3 regions of the Lentzea sp. NPDC102401 genome follow, and region 1 is predicted to be linked to each of the others. Evidence: riboswitches for the same ligand, from Rfam matches in the RefSeq annotation. Region 1 holds a riboswitch; each other region holds the start of a gene.
What was found. Region 1 has a riboswitch for cobalamin ahead of ACIRG5_RS00700 (ribonucleoside-diphosphate reductase subunit alpha). Riboswitches for the same ligand answer to the same signal wherever they lie in the genome.

Region 2: another riboswitch for cobalamin. It lies ahead of ACIRG5_RS09265 (CbtB-domain containing protein); the one in region 1 lies ahead of ACIRG5_RS00700 (ribonucleoside-diphosphate reductase subunit alpha).
Region 3: another riboswitch for cobalamin. It lies ahead of ACIRG5_RS18505 (FecCD family ABC transporter permease); the one in region 1 lies ahead of ACIRG5_RS00700 (ribonucleoside-diphosphate reductase subunit alpha).

The regions. Positions count from the first base shown of each region.
Region 1 is NZ_JBIWKS010000001.1:135,356-140,522, reverse strand. It holds gene ACIRG5_RS00710 (FAD-dependent monooxygenase) at 1-663, opposite strand, end outside; gene ACIRG5_RS00705 (GntR family transcriptional regulator) at 769-1,374, shown strand; cobalamin riboswitch at 1,422-1,636, shown strand; gene ACIRG5_RS00700 (ribonucleoside-diphosphate reductase subunit alpha) at 1,747-4,110, shown strand; gene ACIRG5_RS00695 (ribonucleotide-diphosphate reductase subunit beta) at 4,107-5,135, shown strand.
Region 2 is NZ_JBIWKS010000002.1:806,122-811,288, forward strand. It holds gene ACIRG5_RS09255 (HAD family hydrolase) at 1-574, shown strand, start outside; gene ACIRG5_RS09260 (CbtA family protein) at 611-1,366, opposite strand; gene ACIRG5_RS09265 (CbtB-domain containing protein) at 1,393-1,581, opposite strand; cobalamin riboswitch at 1,635-1,769, opposite strand; gene ACIRG5_RS09270 ((2Fe-2S)-binding protein) at 1,840-2,490, opposite strand; gene ACIRG5_RS09275 (phosphoribosyl-ATP diphosphatase) at 2,599-2,862, shown strand; gene hisG (ATP phosphoribosyltransferase) at 2,878-3,738, shown strand; gene ACIRG5_RS09285 (antibiotic biosynthesis monooxygenase family protein) at 3,735-4,046, shown strand; gene ACIRG5_RS09290 (phosphoribosyltransferase) at 4,007-4,621, opposite strand; gene ACIRG5_RS09295 (thioesterase family protein) at 4,694-5,167, opposite strand, start outside.
Region 3 is NZ_JBIWKS010000004.1:702,829-707,995, forward strand. It holds gene cimA (citramalate synthase) at 1-249, opposite strand, end outside; gene ACIRG5_RS18495 (ABC transporter substrate-binding protein) at 539-1,516, opposite strand; gene ACIRG5_RS18500 (ABC transporter ATP-binding protein) at 1,513-2,253, opposite strand; gene ACIRG5_RS18505 (FecCD family ABC transporter permease) at 2,253-3,275, opposite strand; cobalamin riboswitch at 3,308-3,427, opposite strand; gene ACIRG5_RS18510 (YciI family protein) at 3,532-3,951, shown strand; gene ACIRG5_RS18515 (3-isopropylmalate dehydrogenase) at 4,024-5,061, opposite strand.

The DNA of each region.
Region 1 (5,167 bases):
TTCCGAGCAGGGGACCACAACGCGATAAATCCCGTCCCCGAAATGTCCGAGGTGGAACACCTTGCTGGTTTCGCGGATCTCCGCCATCTTGGCGGCGATCTCGTCCTCCGGTGCGCCGAACTTCATCTCGCCCATCAGCGTGTCGTGCCGCGAGGGCTCACCTGGGAATCCGACGCCGAGAAGTTTGCGCACCGTGCTGCGGGCCCCGTCGCAGCCGACCAGGTACCGCGACCGGAGCCGCTCGCCATCGGCCAGTGCGACGGTCACGCCCTCGTCGTCCTGCTCGAACCCGATCACCGCGGCACCGCGCCGGACCTCGGCGCCCAGTGCGATCGCGTGGTCGGCGAGCAACTGCTCGGCGGTCGGCTGCTTGATGCCGAGCATGGTGGTGAACGTGGAGTCCAGGCCGTCGGGCGTGGGTGTGGGGATGGCGCCGAAGGCTCCGCCGACCGGGCGCTGCCTGCCGCGTTCCAGAAAGCGGTCCAGCAGTCCGCGCATCACCAGGATTTCCAGACTGCGAATGTGCAGACTGACAATGCGCACGAACGACGACGAGGGCTCCGGTTCCTTTTCGAGAACGAGCACCTGCACGTCGTGCAGCCGCAGTTCAGCGGCCAGCATCGCGCCGGTCGGACCGCATCCGGCAATGATCACATCGAACATGAACCACCCGTTCAGCCCCGGTATCGGCGGCCCAGTGTGGAGCTCCCCGGATCTGGCCGCAAGCGATATATGGTGAGCCGTGTATTCGCCGTGTATACAGGGATCGTGAGTCAAAGTCTCAAAGCCTATGAACAGCTGCGCGACGAGATCGTGGCGTGGGATCTGGCGCCGGGTGCGCACCTGAACGAGGTGCGTCTCGCCGAACGGCTCGGTGTCTCCCGCACGCCCCTCAGGGAGGCGATCCAGCGACTCGCGCGGGAGAACCTCGTGCGGATCACGCCGGGGCGCGGCGCGTTCGTCGCCGAGGTGGCGCTGAACGACGTGAGGCACTTGTTCCAGATGCGGGAGGCGTTGGAGACGTACGCGGTCAAGATGTGCGCTCGCGCCCACGACCGCTCCCGGTTCGCGCACCTGCACGCCGAGTTCGCCGGCGGCGACCCCGAGGAGTTGATCGAGCGGCTGGACGCGTTGATCGACGAGGCGGCCGGCAACCCCTACCTCGGCGAGGCGCTCGGCGCGTTGCGTGGACAGCTGCGACGGCTGCGGCAGGCGGCCCGCCGCTCGCCGGAACGCCTGGCGGTGACCATGCAGGAGTACGGCGTGATCTGTCAGGCGATCGCGGACGGGGAGGAGGACAGGGCCGCGCTGGCGATGTCGTTCCACATCCACAACAGCCTGCGCGCCCTGACCGACGTCCTCTGGGCCAACTGAGCGACACGCCCACTAGATGTAGTTGCTCGTGGCTCGACCGCGCCCATGTATTGTGCTCCGAAGCTGGTTCGGCCGATCCTCCAGATCGGTCGTCGCAAGAGGGAACCCGGTGTGAGTCCGGGACTGCCCCGCAGCGGTGAGTGGGAACGAAAGCCGTCAGAAAGCACTGGACATCGCGATGTCTGGGAAGCGACGGCCGGTAGGCGCCTGGCGACAGGCTCGCCCACGAGTCCGAAGACCTGCCAGCGCCCCGCACGTGCCTGCGTGCGGGTGTCCGCGGCCCCGAGGGAGGGCGGGAGGACGTGGCGGTCGCGCGCGCCCGTTCACTCCTCGCTGTCCCCGTGGCCACCCGAGCTCGCGAGGAGAGAGCTAGTGACGGCGGTCGACACGGTCACCACCACTATGCGCGTCAAGAAACGCAACGGTTCATTGGAACCCGTTGACCTGAACAAGATCGTGCGCGCGGTGGAGCGCTGCACGGTCGGTCTGCACGACGTCGACCCGTTGCGGGTCGCCACCAAGACGATCAGCGGTCTCTACGACGGCGCCACCACCGAGGAACTGGACCGGCTGTCGATCCAGACGGCAGCCGCGCTCGTGTCGGAGGAGCCCGAGTACTCCAAGCTCGCCGCCGGTCTGCTCGCGGCGTTCATCGAGAAGGAAGTGCGCCGCCAGGGCGTGATGTCCTTCAGCCAGAGCATCGCGCTCGGCCACGCCGAAGGCCTGATCGGCGACGCGACCGCGCAGTTCGTGGCCGCCAACGCCCGCAAGCTCGACGACGCGATCGACCTCGAAGGCGACCGGCGGTTCGAGTACTTCGGCCTGCGCACGGTCTACGACCGCTACCTGCTGCGCCACCCCGCGAAGCGTTCGGTGATCGAGCAGCCGCAGTACTGGCTGCTGCGCGTCGCGTGCGGTCTCTCGCAGACGGCGACCGAGGCGATCGACTTCTACCGGCTGATGTCGTCGCTGGCCTACCTGCCCAGCTCGCCGACGCTGTTCAACTCCGGCACCCAGCACACCCAGATGTCGTCGTGCTACCTGCTGGACTCACCGCGCGACGAGCTCGAGTCGATCTACGACCGCTACAAGCAGATCGCCAGGCTGTCGAAGTTCGCCGGCGGCATCGGCGTGCAGTGGTCGAGGGTCCGTTCGCGCGGTGCGCTGATCCGCGGCACGAACGGCCACTCCAACGGCATCGTGCCGTGGCTGCGCACGCTCGACGCGTCGGTCTCCGCGGTCAACCAGGGCGGCCGGCGCAAGGGCGCCGCCTGCGTGTACCTGGAGACGTGGCACCCGGACATCGAGGAGTTCCTGGAGCTGCGCGACAACACCGGTGAGGACGCGCGCCGCACGCACAACCTCAACCTGGCGAACTGGATCCCCGACGAGTTCATGCGCCGCGTCGAGGCGGACGCGGACTGGTCGCTGTTCGACCCGGACGAGATCCCCGAGCTGGTCGACCTGTGGGGCGACGAGTTCGACCGCGCCTACCGCGGCGCCGAGGAGGCCGGCCGCGCCGTCCGCACGGTCAAGGCTCGTGACCTTTATGGACGGATGATCCGCACGCTCGCCCAGACCGGCAACGGCTGGATGACGTTCAAGGACACCGCGAACCGCACGTGCAACCAGACCGCGTCGCCGTCGAACGTGGTGCACCTGTCCAACCTCTGCACGGAGATCCTGGAGGTCACCAGCGACGAGGAGACCGCGGTCTGCAACCTCGGCTCGGTCAACCTCGGTGCCCATGTCGATGACACCGCCGGTTCCGTCGACTGGGAGCGCCTGCGTTCCACGGTTCGCACGGCCGTCGTGTTCCTCGACCGCGTGATCGACATCAACTACTACCCGACCGAGCAGGCGGCGCGGTCCAACCCGCGCTGGCGCCCGGTGGGTCTCGGTGTCATGGGTCTGCAGGACGTGTTCTTCAAGCTGCGCCTGCCTTTCGACTCGCCGCAGGCCCGCGAGCTGTCGACGCGCATCGCCGAGGAGATCTACCTGACGGCGCTGGAGTCGTCGGCGGAGCTCGCCTCGTCCGCGGGTGCGCACCCGGCGTTCCGGGAAACCCGTGCAGCCAAGGGAGATCTGCAGCCCGACCTGTGGGGCGTCACGCCCACGCAGACCGAGCGCTGGAGTGCTCTGCGTGAACGCGTCAGCGAGCACGGCCTGCGGAACTCGCTGCTGATCGCGATCGCGCCGACCGCGACGATCGCCTCGATCGCCGGCTGCTTCGAGTGCATCGAGCCGCAGGTGTCGAACACGTTCAAGCGCGAGACGCTGTCCGGTGAGTTCCTGCAGATCAACTCCTACCTGGTGCGCGAGCTCAAGTCCCGCGGCCTGTGGACGGAGGCCGTGCGCAACCGGCTCAAGCAGGACGACGGCTCCGCTCAGGGCATCGCGGAACTGCCGGAGGACGTGCGGTCGTTGTTCCGCACGGCCTGGGAACTGCCGCAGAAGGCGCTGATCGAACTGGCCGCCGCGCGTGGCCCGTACGTCGACCAGAGCCAGTCACTGAACCTCTTCGTCGCCTCGCCGACGATCGGCAAGCTCTCCTCGATGTACCTCTACGCCTGGAAAGCCGGGCTCAAGACCACGTACTACCTGCGCTCCCGTCCGGCGACGCGCATCCAGCAGGCGACCACGACGACCACCACCACGGCGGTGCCCGTCGTGACGTCGGACGACGCCATCGCCTGCTCCCTGGAAAACCCCGAGTCCTGTGAGGCCTGCCAGTGACCACGCTTGCCAGCACCGCCCGTCAGAACGCCCTGCTCGACCCCGGCATGGACCTCACCCTGCGGCCGATGCGCTACCCGCTCTTCTACGAGCGTTTCCGTGACGCCATCAAGAACACGTGGACCGTCGAGGAAGTCGACCTGCACTCGGACCTCGCCGACCTGAACAAGCTGTCGGAGGCCGAGCGGCACCTCGTCAACCGGCTCGTCGCGTTCTTCGCGACCGGCGACACGATCGTCGCGAACAACCTCGTGCTCAACCTCTACGAGCACGTGAACGCGCCGGAGGCCCGGCTCTACCTGTCGCGGCAGCTGTTCGAGGAGGCCGTGCACGTCCAGTTCTACCTGACGCTGCTCGACACCTACCTGCCCGACGAGAACGACCGCATCGAGGCGTTCGCCGCCGTCGAGACGATTCCGTCGATCCGCGCCAAGGCCGAGTTCTGCTACAAGTGGATCGACTCGATCTCGGACCTCAAGCGGCTGGAGTCGCGGGAGGACCGCAGGTCGTTCCTGCTCAACCTGATCTGCTTCGCGGCGTGCATCGAGGGCCTGTTCTTCTACGGCGCCTTCGCCTACGTCTACTTCCTGCGTTCACGCGGCCTGCTGAACGGTCTCGCGTCGGGCACCAACTGGGTGTTCCGCGACGAGTCGATGCACATGGCGTTCGCGTTCGACGTCGTGGACACCGTGCGCCGCGAGGAGCCGGACCTGTTCGACGACTCCTTGTACGAGGAGGTCAAGCAGATGCTGCGCGAGGCCGTCGACGCCGAGGTGCAGTTCGCGGAGGACCTGCTCGGTGGCGGCGTCGCCGGCATGTCGGTGGCGGACATGCGGTCCTATTTGGAGCATGTCGCGGACCGGCGGCTGCAGGTGCTCGGCATCGAGCCGATCTACGGTTCCAAGAACCCGTTCGCGTTCATGGAGTTGCAGGACGTGCAGGAGCTGTCGAACTTCTTCGAGCGGCGGGTGTCGGCCTACCAGGTCGGTGTGACCGGCACGGTGGCGTTCGACGAGGACTTCTGAGTCGTGCGGCCAGCGGTGCCCCTGACCGGGAA
Region 2 (5,167 bases), on a different contig from region 1:
GTACGCGGAGAAGCTGGGCGGCGTGCTCTCCCCGGACACCCGCGAACGCATGGTCGGTAGCAACGTACCGACGACGATGCGCCTGCTGTTCGCCGACGTCGGCATCGAGCCCACCGAGGCCGACATGGCCGACGGCGCCGCCTGGATCTCCCGCCGCACCGAAGAGGTGTTCCGCGCGGGCCTGCCGTGGCGTCCGGGCGCAGCCGAGGCCCTGCGGGCGGTGCGCGCGTCGGGCGTGCCGATGGCTCTCGTGACGTCGACCGAGCGCTCGCTGACCGAGGTCGCGCTGGACACGATCGGGCGGGACCTGTTCGACGTCACCGTGTGCGGCGACGAGGTGGACGGGCTGAACAAGCCGCTGCCCGAGCCGTACCTGAAGGCGGCACGGCTGCTGGGAGTGGACGCGGCGCGGTGCGTGGCGATCGAGGACTCGCCCACCGGAGTGGCCGCGGCGGTGGCGGCCGGGTGCACCGTGCTGGTCGTGCCGTGCGACGTCGAGGTGGCGGCGGGGGAGCGGCGGATCTTCCGCGACTCGCTGGTCGGCGTGGACGCCGAGGTCCTGAAGTCTCTTTAGACGGGTGTGGGGTGGCCGCGTGGCCACCCCACACCATCAGGCGACAGCGGCCTTCTCAGGGGCCTTGGCCCTGCGCGCGGCCGGGTCGATCAGCAGGCCGAACACCACGCCGATGCCGACGTAGAGCGTGGCGAGCTGGGCGAGCGAACTGAGGCGGAACTGCCACAGCACGTTCACCGGCATGTCCGCGGGGATCGTGTCCGGCGGCGCGGGGAACGCCAGCAGCACCACCGCGACGGCCGCGGCCACCGCGAGCAGCACGGCCGTGGTCCGCACCGGCTGCGACTGCGCGCGCAGCTGTTCGGCGAGCCAGCTCGCGGCCCACACGATCACCAGACCGGCCACCACCACACCGAGGTAGAGCGCGGTCCGGTAGTTCACCGTCTCCGGGTCGCCCACGGCGGGCGGGTTGGCCGGGTACTTGAGCCACGGCAGCAATGCCACGGCACCGAACACCGCGGCACCGAACGCGAAGCTGCGGCTGAACGGCGTGCTGCCGGTGAACCAGCGCTTCGACAGCGCGTAGGCCGTGGCGAACACCAGGCCCACCGCGATGCCGACGATCACCACGCCGAGCATGCCGCCCGCGATCTGCGCGCCGCGGCTGACCAGCTCTTCCTCGCCGCCGTGCGGGTGGCCGGCCTCACCGGCGGGTTCCCGGGCCTCCTCGACCGCGAGCGCGGCGCGAATCGGGATCTCGGTCACCAGGAGCTGCACGAGCGCGGAGGCGACACCGGCGACACCGCCGGCCGCGACTCCGCGCAGCGCAAGGGACTTGTACGTCGTCGTCATGTCTTCCCTGCCTGGGATCGGGGGATCTAGTGGCAGGGCACGCCGAGCGCGTGGCGCCCGTCGTGGAAGAACTCGTGCAGCAACTCGGAACCCGCGCCGAGCGCGAGGCCGTTCTCCTGCAGGACCAGGTAGGTGACGATCAGGCCGAGCACTGAGACGGCGAAGGCCCATTTGGGCACGCGGACGGCGGACAGGCTTGCTGCGGGGCTCGTCATGACGGGCTCCTCCATACCTCGTGGAAGGTCAACTCTCCTTGCGGCGCCGCAGCCGGTCTCCTGACTCCCGGATCAACGCTGCCCCCGCGTCTTCCCAGCCCTCTCGCGAGGGCCAGTGACGTGCTCGGCGGGGATCGCTTCCCGGTCACAGTGGCGAGGACCGCGCCGGATTTTCACCGGCTTCCCGTCACTGCGGCGCGTGCACCGTAAGTTGATCGGCCCGTTAAGCACAACCGGCCATAAGAGTTGTTGCGTTCCTCACTTCACGAGTGGACAGTCACCACACTTCCCACCTGCGGCGACGCGGTAGTAGAGACAACACGACCGACGCCGGAACGAGACCTCTCCGGGAAAAGTCAGAAATTCCCCCGCCTGTTCGAACGGCGGGGCGCTCATGAGCCGTTCGCCGCGTTCTTCCGCTTCCTCGGCGGTGAGCATGCGTGCGCGCACAACCATTTTGAGCGCGCCCGCGATGTTCGACATGGCGTTGCCCCACAACAATCCACGCGCCACCGGGGTCACGTCCTGGATCGCCTCCACCACCGGTGCGAGCGCTTGGGCGGCCTCCGGGCCCAGTCGTGGCTGGTCGATGCGGACGCTCAGGCCGTTCGCCGGGTGGTGCTGCCACCAGAGGTTCTCCGGGCGGACGTCGATCGGGATGCCCGCGGCCGTGAGCGGGCTGAGCAGCCGCGCCGTGTAGCTGAGGAAGAACAGGCTGGCCGCTACGCGTGGTTCTTCCGCTTTGTACCGGATCGCGATGGCGTCGATCGTGGTCCTGAGCGCCGGGCCCTCCAGCAGCGCCGTTCCCGGCAGCCAGGACTCGTCCGGGCGGCCGACGTCGAGCGCGAAGAACGGGTTGATTCCGCGCACGCGGCGGAGTGCTTCGAGGACCTCGGCGAACTCAGACACAGAAGTTCACGCTACCGGGTGTCCATGCAGGACAGATCGCGTCCACGGCCTGGGACAGATGCGACCGCGGTGTGGACGGGGGTCGCCGGGATGGGAGGATGTCGTGCCGTGAAGACCTTCGATTCCCTGTTCGCTGAACTGACCGAACGAGCCGCCACCAAGCCGGAGGGTTCCGGCACCGTTGCTGCGCTCGAGGCCGGGGTCCATGCGCAGGGCAAGAAGGTCCTGGAGGAGGCGGGCGAGGTCTGGATCGCCGCCGAGTACGAGTCCGACGAGAAGCTCTCCGAAGAGATCTCGCAGCTGCTCTACCGCCTCCAGGTGCTCATGCTGGGCCGTGGGCTCACCCTCGAAGACGTCTACAAGTACCTCTGACGGAAGACTTCTCACATGCTGCGCGTTGCAGTCCCGAACAAGGGCGCGCTCGCTGAACGCGCCTCCGCCATGCTCACCGAGGCCGGCTACCGGCAGAGGCACGAGCCGCGCGACCTGACCGTGCTCGACAACAACAACGAGGTCGAGTTCTTCTTCCTGCGCCCCAAGGACATCGCGATCTACGTGGCGTCCGGCGACCTGGACCTCGGCATCACCGGCCGCGACCTGGCCGCCGACTCGGGTGCCGACGACAACGGCAACTCCGTCGAGGAGCTGCTGGCGCTGGGCTTCGGCTCGTCGACCTTCCGCTACGCGGGGCCTCGCGGCACCGACTGGAAGGTCTCCGACCTCGAAGGCAAGCGCCTCGCCACCGCGTACCCGAGGCTGGTGGGCCGCGACCTGAAGGCCCGCGGCATCACCGCGAAGGTGATCCGGCTCGACGGCGCCGTGGAGATCTCGATCCAGCTGGGCGTGGCCGACCTGATCGCCGACGTGGTGGGCTCCGGCCGCACCCTGCGCCAGCACGACCTGGTGCCGTTCGGCGAGCCGATCTGCGAGTCCGAGGCGGTCCTCATCCACCGCCACGGCTCGGAGCTGTCCGCCGCCAAGAAGCAGCTGACTGCCCGCATCCAGGGCGTCGTGTTCGCGCAGCAGTACCTGATGCTCGACTACGACTGCCCGCGTTCGATCCTCGACGACGCCATCGCGCTGACTCCGGGCCTGGAGTCGCCGACCGTCGCGCCGCTGGCCAACCCCGACTGGGCGGCCGTGCGGGCGATGGTGTCGCGCAAGGAGGCGAACAAGGTGATGGACGAGCTGGCCGCGATCGGTGCCAAGGCCGTGCTGGCCTCGGACATCAGGTTCTGCCGGCTGTGATCACGGAGCACGCCCTGCTGGACGTGCTGCCGGGTTCTGCCGAGGAGTTCGAGTGGGCGTTCGGCGAGGCGCGGGAGCTGATCTCCGCCTCGCCGGGCTTCCGCGGTCTCGAACTGCTGCGGTGCCTGGAGACGCCGTCGCGCTACCTGCTGCTCGTGCGCTGGGACTCGGTCGAATCGCACACCGTCGGGTTCCGGCAGGGGCCTGACTACGCGAAGTGGTCGGCTCTGCTGCACCGCTTCTACTCGCCGTTCCCCGTGGTGGAGCACTACGAGAGCGCGCTGAGCACCTCTTCGTCCGTGATCTGATCGAAGGCCTCGTACCAGCGGCTGACCGCGCCGAAGCGGCGCGGGAGAAGGATCGCGATCACCGGCGTCGTGAACGCGGCCAGCGATTCTCTGGCGGCCACCGGGACGGCGAGGGTCGTGGACCGCGGTTCGTGCTGGGCGATCCAGTGCAGCGCCGCCCTGGCCGTGACTCCGGTGGCCAGGCCGTCGTCCACGAGGATCACGTCGCGGTCCTTGAGGGTGAGCGGCTTGTCCCCGCGGTAGAGGGCCGTGCGTCTTCTGGCTTCTTCGCGTTCCTCGTCGCAGGTGCGGCCCATTTGCTCTTCGGTGAGGTTCAGGGCTCGCAGCACTCTCGGGTCGTAGATGGGTTCGCTGTCCGCGGTGACGGCGCCCACGCCGTATTCCGGATGGCCTGGGGCGCCGATCTTGCGCGCCACGACGACGTCCAGTTGGGCGTTGAGGTGTCGCGCTACTTCTTTGGCCACTGGAACGCCGCCTCGGGGGAGGCCCAGGACCAGCGGGTCGTGCCACGGGAGGTCCGCGAGTCGCGCGGCGAGGGCGCGGCCCGCTTCCTGCCGGTTCGCGAACCTCTTCACAGTCAGGCTGACGCTACGCGACTCCGGGCTCAGCGGAACAGGCCCGCGACGGTGGCGTGCGCGGGCCCGGTATCAGCGTTCGCGCACGAACAGCGCCTGCGCCGTCGTGCCCACCGGCCCCTCCACGTCGTGCACCACGCTGGTCGCGAGCCCTACCCCGTCCGGCCCGATGGTCGTCCGCGCGTCCATGCCCACCCACTCGCCGACGGGACGGCGGTGCAGGTGGACCGTCAGGTCGGTGTTGATGGCGTACCACTTGCGAATGTCCACACGGGACGAAACGCCGCTGGCCGAGTCCACGACGGAGAACAGTCGCTCTTCCGGTGAGGGGTCGAAGCCCTCGACGACGGCCACTCGGGGGCGGGCCCACACCTGGGCGTCGCCCGGCGTGAAGATGCCGCCCGACACGGAAAGCCACTCGACGGCGGCGAGGTAGCCACCGCCCCAGAAGTCCGGGATCTCCATCGGTGCGGCGGAAGCGGGCGGTGTCAGAGCGAGGACTTCGCCTCCCGCTACGGCCGTGGTGTCCGAGTCGACGATGCGCCA
Region 3 (5,167 bases), on a different contig from region 1:
GCGCGTGGCCCCGAACGCGACCAGCTTGGCGTGCTTCAACTCCAGGTCCCCGGCCGCGGCACGAGCGAAGAACTCCGTGTCCTTGGGCAGTGCGCCAGGCCAGCCGCCCTCGATGAACCCGACGCCGAGCCCGTCCAGCAGCCGCGCGACCGCGAGCTTGTCCGTGACGGAGTACGAAATGCCCTCACGTTGTGCGCCATCGCGCAACGTCGTGTCGTAGACGTGGAACTCGTCGGTCGGGCCGGCCATCGGGGTTCATCTCCTCATCCGGGCAAACAAAAAGACCCCCCGCGGGATGCGAGAGGTCTGCGCGTCGGGTGCCAGGGGCGGCAACTACCCGACGCGCTCGTCAATAATGATGGCAACGTGCTGAAGCATGTCGGCGATGCTGCCACAGCCCGGCGCGGTGTACCAAGCGACGGGAGGAAATCTCCCACTATCTGGTCACGGGTTCACGCCTGTGACTGAACGCGAAGCGCCCTTCCGCTGGAACAGGAACCGGCCGCCGCACCCGCCCCGCGCGGTGCCGCGCGACGCCTCACCCCTGGGACAGGAACTTCGCGAACGCCTCGATCGAAGCCGCGTTGCGAGGCGACTCCACCAACGCCGCATACGGCAGCGAGAAGAACCGCTTCCCCCGAACCGCGGGCGAGTTGGCGAGCGGGGCGAAGCCCTCCAGGAACGCCTGCTTCTGCTCAGGGGTGTTCGCCTCCCCGTCCGCGTAGTCCACGATCAACACGACATCCGGGTCCCGCTGCACGACGGTCTCCCAGTTGACCGTCGTCCAACTGTCGTTGAGATACCCGAAGATGTTGTCCCCGCCGGCCTTCGAGATCACGTCCTGAGGCGCGGCGTTCTTCCCGGACGTGAACGGCTGGTCCTGCCCGCTGTCGTAGAGGAACACCTTCGGCCGAGGCTTGCCCTCCATCAACCGTCCGGCGGCGGCGATCTGCTCCTGGTACCCCTTCACGAGCTCCTCGGCCTTCGCCTCGACCCGGAAGATCTTCCCGAGGTTGCGCAGGTCCGTGTACAGCGCGTCCAGCGCGGGCATGATCCCGCGCTGCTTCCCCACCCCGTTCCGGCAGGCCTCGGTCAGCTGGTACGTCCCGATCCCCAGAGCCTTCAACGAGTCCGGCGTGAACCCGGTGCTCTCGCTGAACCCGTAGTTCCACCCGGCGAACACCAGATCGGCGTTGACCCCCTGCACGACCTCCTTGGAGATCTTGTCGGACAGGTGTTTCACGCTGCCGAACTCGGCCTTCCACGGCGAGGTCCGCACGTCGACGGTGTCGACACCGGACACGACGTAACCCGCCATCCGGTCCTTCAACCCCAGCGCGAACATCAACTCGGTGATGCCGGTGTCGTTGGTGACCACTTTGGACGGAATCCTGTCGAACGTGACCTGCTGACCGCAGTTCGTGACGGTCACCGGGTCGGACGCGGAGGTGTCCTGGGCGACCGTGGCGCCGCAGCCGGAGATCAACAGCACAGCCGCGCACACAACAGTTCTCAAGGGGTGACCTCCTGGTCGAACAGGAGCTGGGGAACTCCCGTGGTCGGATGCCGCACGACGTGCGCGGTGACGTGGAAAACCTTGGCGATCAGTTCAGGTACGAGAACGTCCACAGGCGTGCCCGACGCGACGATCCGTCCTTCGTCCAGCACGTACAGCCGATCGCAGAAGGAAGCGGCGAGGTTCAGATCGTGCAGAACCGTCAGAACCGTGACGCCCAGCCCACGCGTGAGCCTCAACACGTCGAGCTGATGCCGGATGTCGAGGTGGTTGGTGGGCTCGTCCAGCACGAGCACGCGCGGCTCCTGGGCGATCGCGCGAGCGATGAGAACGCGCTGACGCTCCCCACCGGACAGACTGAGGAAGCTGCGCGAAGCGAGATGCGAAACGTCCACGGTGGACAGTGCCTCGGAAACCACCCGGGAATCACGCGCGGGATCGCGGTCGTGCGGCAGCCTGCCCATCTCCACGACCTCGGCGACCGTGAAGTCGAACTCGACCTGCGACTCCTGGGTCAGTGCGGCTAGGTGGCGGGCGACGTCGTGTCGTTTGTGGACGTTCTCGCCGTCGAGCAGGACGGTGCCGGCGTCGGGCTTGAGCGCCCGGTACACGCAGCGCAAGGTCGTCGACTTGCCGCTGCCGTTGGGGCCGACGATGCCGACGACCTCACCAGAGGCGGTCAGCGAAATGCCGGAGATGATGTTCCGGACGGTGACGTCGTGCAGCTCGACGCGCATCAGCGGCCTCCGAAGACGTAGGACCTGCGGCGCATCAGGAAGATGAAGCACGGCACGCCGAGTGCGGCCGTGATGACGCCCAGCGGCAGTTCCTCCGGCGCCGCGAGCATCCGCGCGGCCACGTCGACCCAGACCAGGAACGACGCTCCGGCCAGCGGTGCGAGGGCCAGGACCTTGCGGTGATCGGCGCCGACGACCATGCGCGTCAGGTGCGGCAGCATCAGCCCGACGAACCCGACGGCACCGCTGACCGCCACCAGCACGCCGGTCATGGCGGCGGTGACGATGAACAGGTGCGTGCGGAACCGGTCGACCGCGACGCCGAGCGTGGTCGCGGTCTCGTCGCCCATCGCCAGCGCGTTGAGCTGCCGCGCCTTGGTCGCCAGGTAGACGATTCCGGCCGCGGTCACGACGGCGGCGACGGGCAGCGACTGCCAGTTCGCCCCGCCGAGGCTGCCGAGCAACCAGAACATCGCGGCCCGCGCCGCCTCACCGCGCGGCGCCTGGAACACCAGCAGCATCGCCACGGCGGAGAACCCGTACGCGAGCGCAGTCCCGGTCAGCACCAGCCGCAACGGTGTGAGCCCTCGGCTCGTGCGCGCGGTGATGTAGACCAGGGCCGTGGCGCCGAGACCGGTCAGGAACGCCCCCACCGACAACGCGTAGACGCCGAGGCCGGACAGGATTCCGAGCGTCGCCACGGCCGTCGCCCCCACGCTCGCGCCCGACGAGATGCCGAGCACGTACGGGTCTGCCAACGCGTTGCGCACCATCGCCTGGATCGCGACGCCGACGGTGCTCAGACCCGCTCCCACGACCGCGGCCAGCAGCACGCGGGGAAGCCGGATGTCCCAGACGATGTGGTACTGCCCGGCGAGATCGGCGGGGATCGTGCCACCGGTCAGCGCCGCCCACAGCAGTTCGAGCGTGAGGTCGAACGGAACGGAGACCGGGCCGAGCGCGACGCCCGCGACGAGGCTGACGGCGAGCACGCCGACGAGCGTGCTGATCTTGGAGAGCACTGGGTCCTTCCCGCAGTCCACGGCGGAGTCGGAAGTTCTCGGGCACCGTGAGCGGGTGTTCGGGCTCGTCCCAGGTGGGACCTACCGTTGCGGGTCAGCGCCGGACTTCGACCGGTCTTCCCCCACGCACGACTGACCCGACCCTACCTGCGAAAACAGAAAGTTCGAAAATTCTCCGGGTGTGATGTCGATCCGGTCCGCGGCCCGTTCGACCTGTGGACGTCACCGAGGAAGACACCGAGCGAGGAGATCCACCGTGAAGTACATGCTGATCATGCGCGCCACCGACGAGGCCTACGCGAACATGGGCGAGTTCGACTTCGACAAGATGCTGGAGATCGTCGGCGCGTTCAACGAGGAACTGATCCGCGCCGGTGTGCTGCTGGCCGCCGAGGGTCTCTCCGAACCGTCCGAGGGCGTCGTCGTCGACTACTCCGCCGAACCGCCGGTCGTCACGGACGGCCCGTACGGCGAGACCAAGGAGCTGTTCAACGGCTTCTACCTGCTCAACGTGTCCTCGAAGGAGGAGGCGATCGAGTGGGCCAAGCGCATGCCGCTGATCGGCCCGGGGTTCAAGACCGAGATCCGGCGCGTGCCGACGATCGACGAGTTCCCGCAGGACAACGAGTGGATCAAGAAGGAGCGCGCGTGGCGTGAGGCCAACGGCCAGCTCTGACCGACGCGCGGAAACGCCGAAGCCCCGGCCGGAAGATCCGGCCGGGGCTTCAAAACGTCAAGCGGATGAACCTCAGCCAGTGCGGACGTTCGACGACACGAGTGCCGCGAGACGGTCGCCGATGGCGTAGGTGGCCCCAGGCGACTGGTGGTCCCTGGTAGCGAGATCAAAGGCCACGGAGGCCTCGATCCGGCGGGCCGACTCGTGCTCGCCGAGGTGGTCGAGCAGCAGCGCGACCGACAGCACGGCGGCCGTCGGGTCCGCGATGCCCTGGCCCGCGATGTCCGGCGCCGAACCGTGCACCGGCTCGAACATCGACGGGTTGCGGCGGGTCACGTCCATGTTTCCCGACGCGGCCAGGCCGATGCCACCCGTGACGGCGGCGGCGAGGTCGGTCAGGATGTCGCCGAACAGGTTGTCGGTGACGATCACGTCGTAACGGCCCGGGTCGGTGACCATGTGAATGGTCGCCGCGTCCACGTGCTGGTAGGCCACGGTGACGTCCGGGTGCTGCAGCGAGACCTCCTCCACGACGCGCGACCACAACGAGCCGGCGTGCGTGAGGACGTTCGTCTTGTGCACCAAGGTCAGGTGCCGGCGCTGACGGTTCGACGCACGCGCGAAGGCGTCCCGAACCACGCGCTCGACGCCGAACGAGGTGTTCAGCGAGACCTCGGTGGCGATCTCGTGCGGCGTGTCCTTGCGGAGCAGGCCGCCGTTGCCCGCGTACGGGCCTTCCGTGCCCTCGCGGACCACCACCATGTCGATCTCCGGCGGGTCCGCGAGCGGGCTGCGGACACCGGGGTAGAGACGAGCCGGGCGGAGGTTCACGTGGTGGTCGAGTTCGAAGCGCAGCCTCAGAAGCAGGCCCCGCTCCAGAATTCCGCTCGGCACCGACGGGTCGCCCACCGCGCCGAGCAGGATCGCGTCGTGCTGGCGAAGCTCTCCCAGCACCGACTCGGGCAACAACTCTCCCGTGGCGTGCCAGCGCGCCGCGCCGAGGTCGTAGCGAGTGATCTCGGCCGCCGGAACGACCTCTCCGAGGACCTTCAGGGCCTCAGCGATGACCTCGGGCCCGATCCCGTCTCCTGGGATCACTGCGAGCCGCATCCACACACCTCCCAGGTGTCAGTCCCCAATTGGTGGGACTACTTTCCTTCGCGAAAGGCTACCGGCATCCAGGCCGCCCGCCGCATGCCGGACACCCCATCGGGGT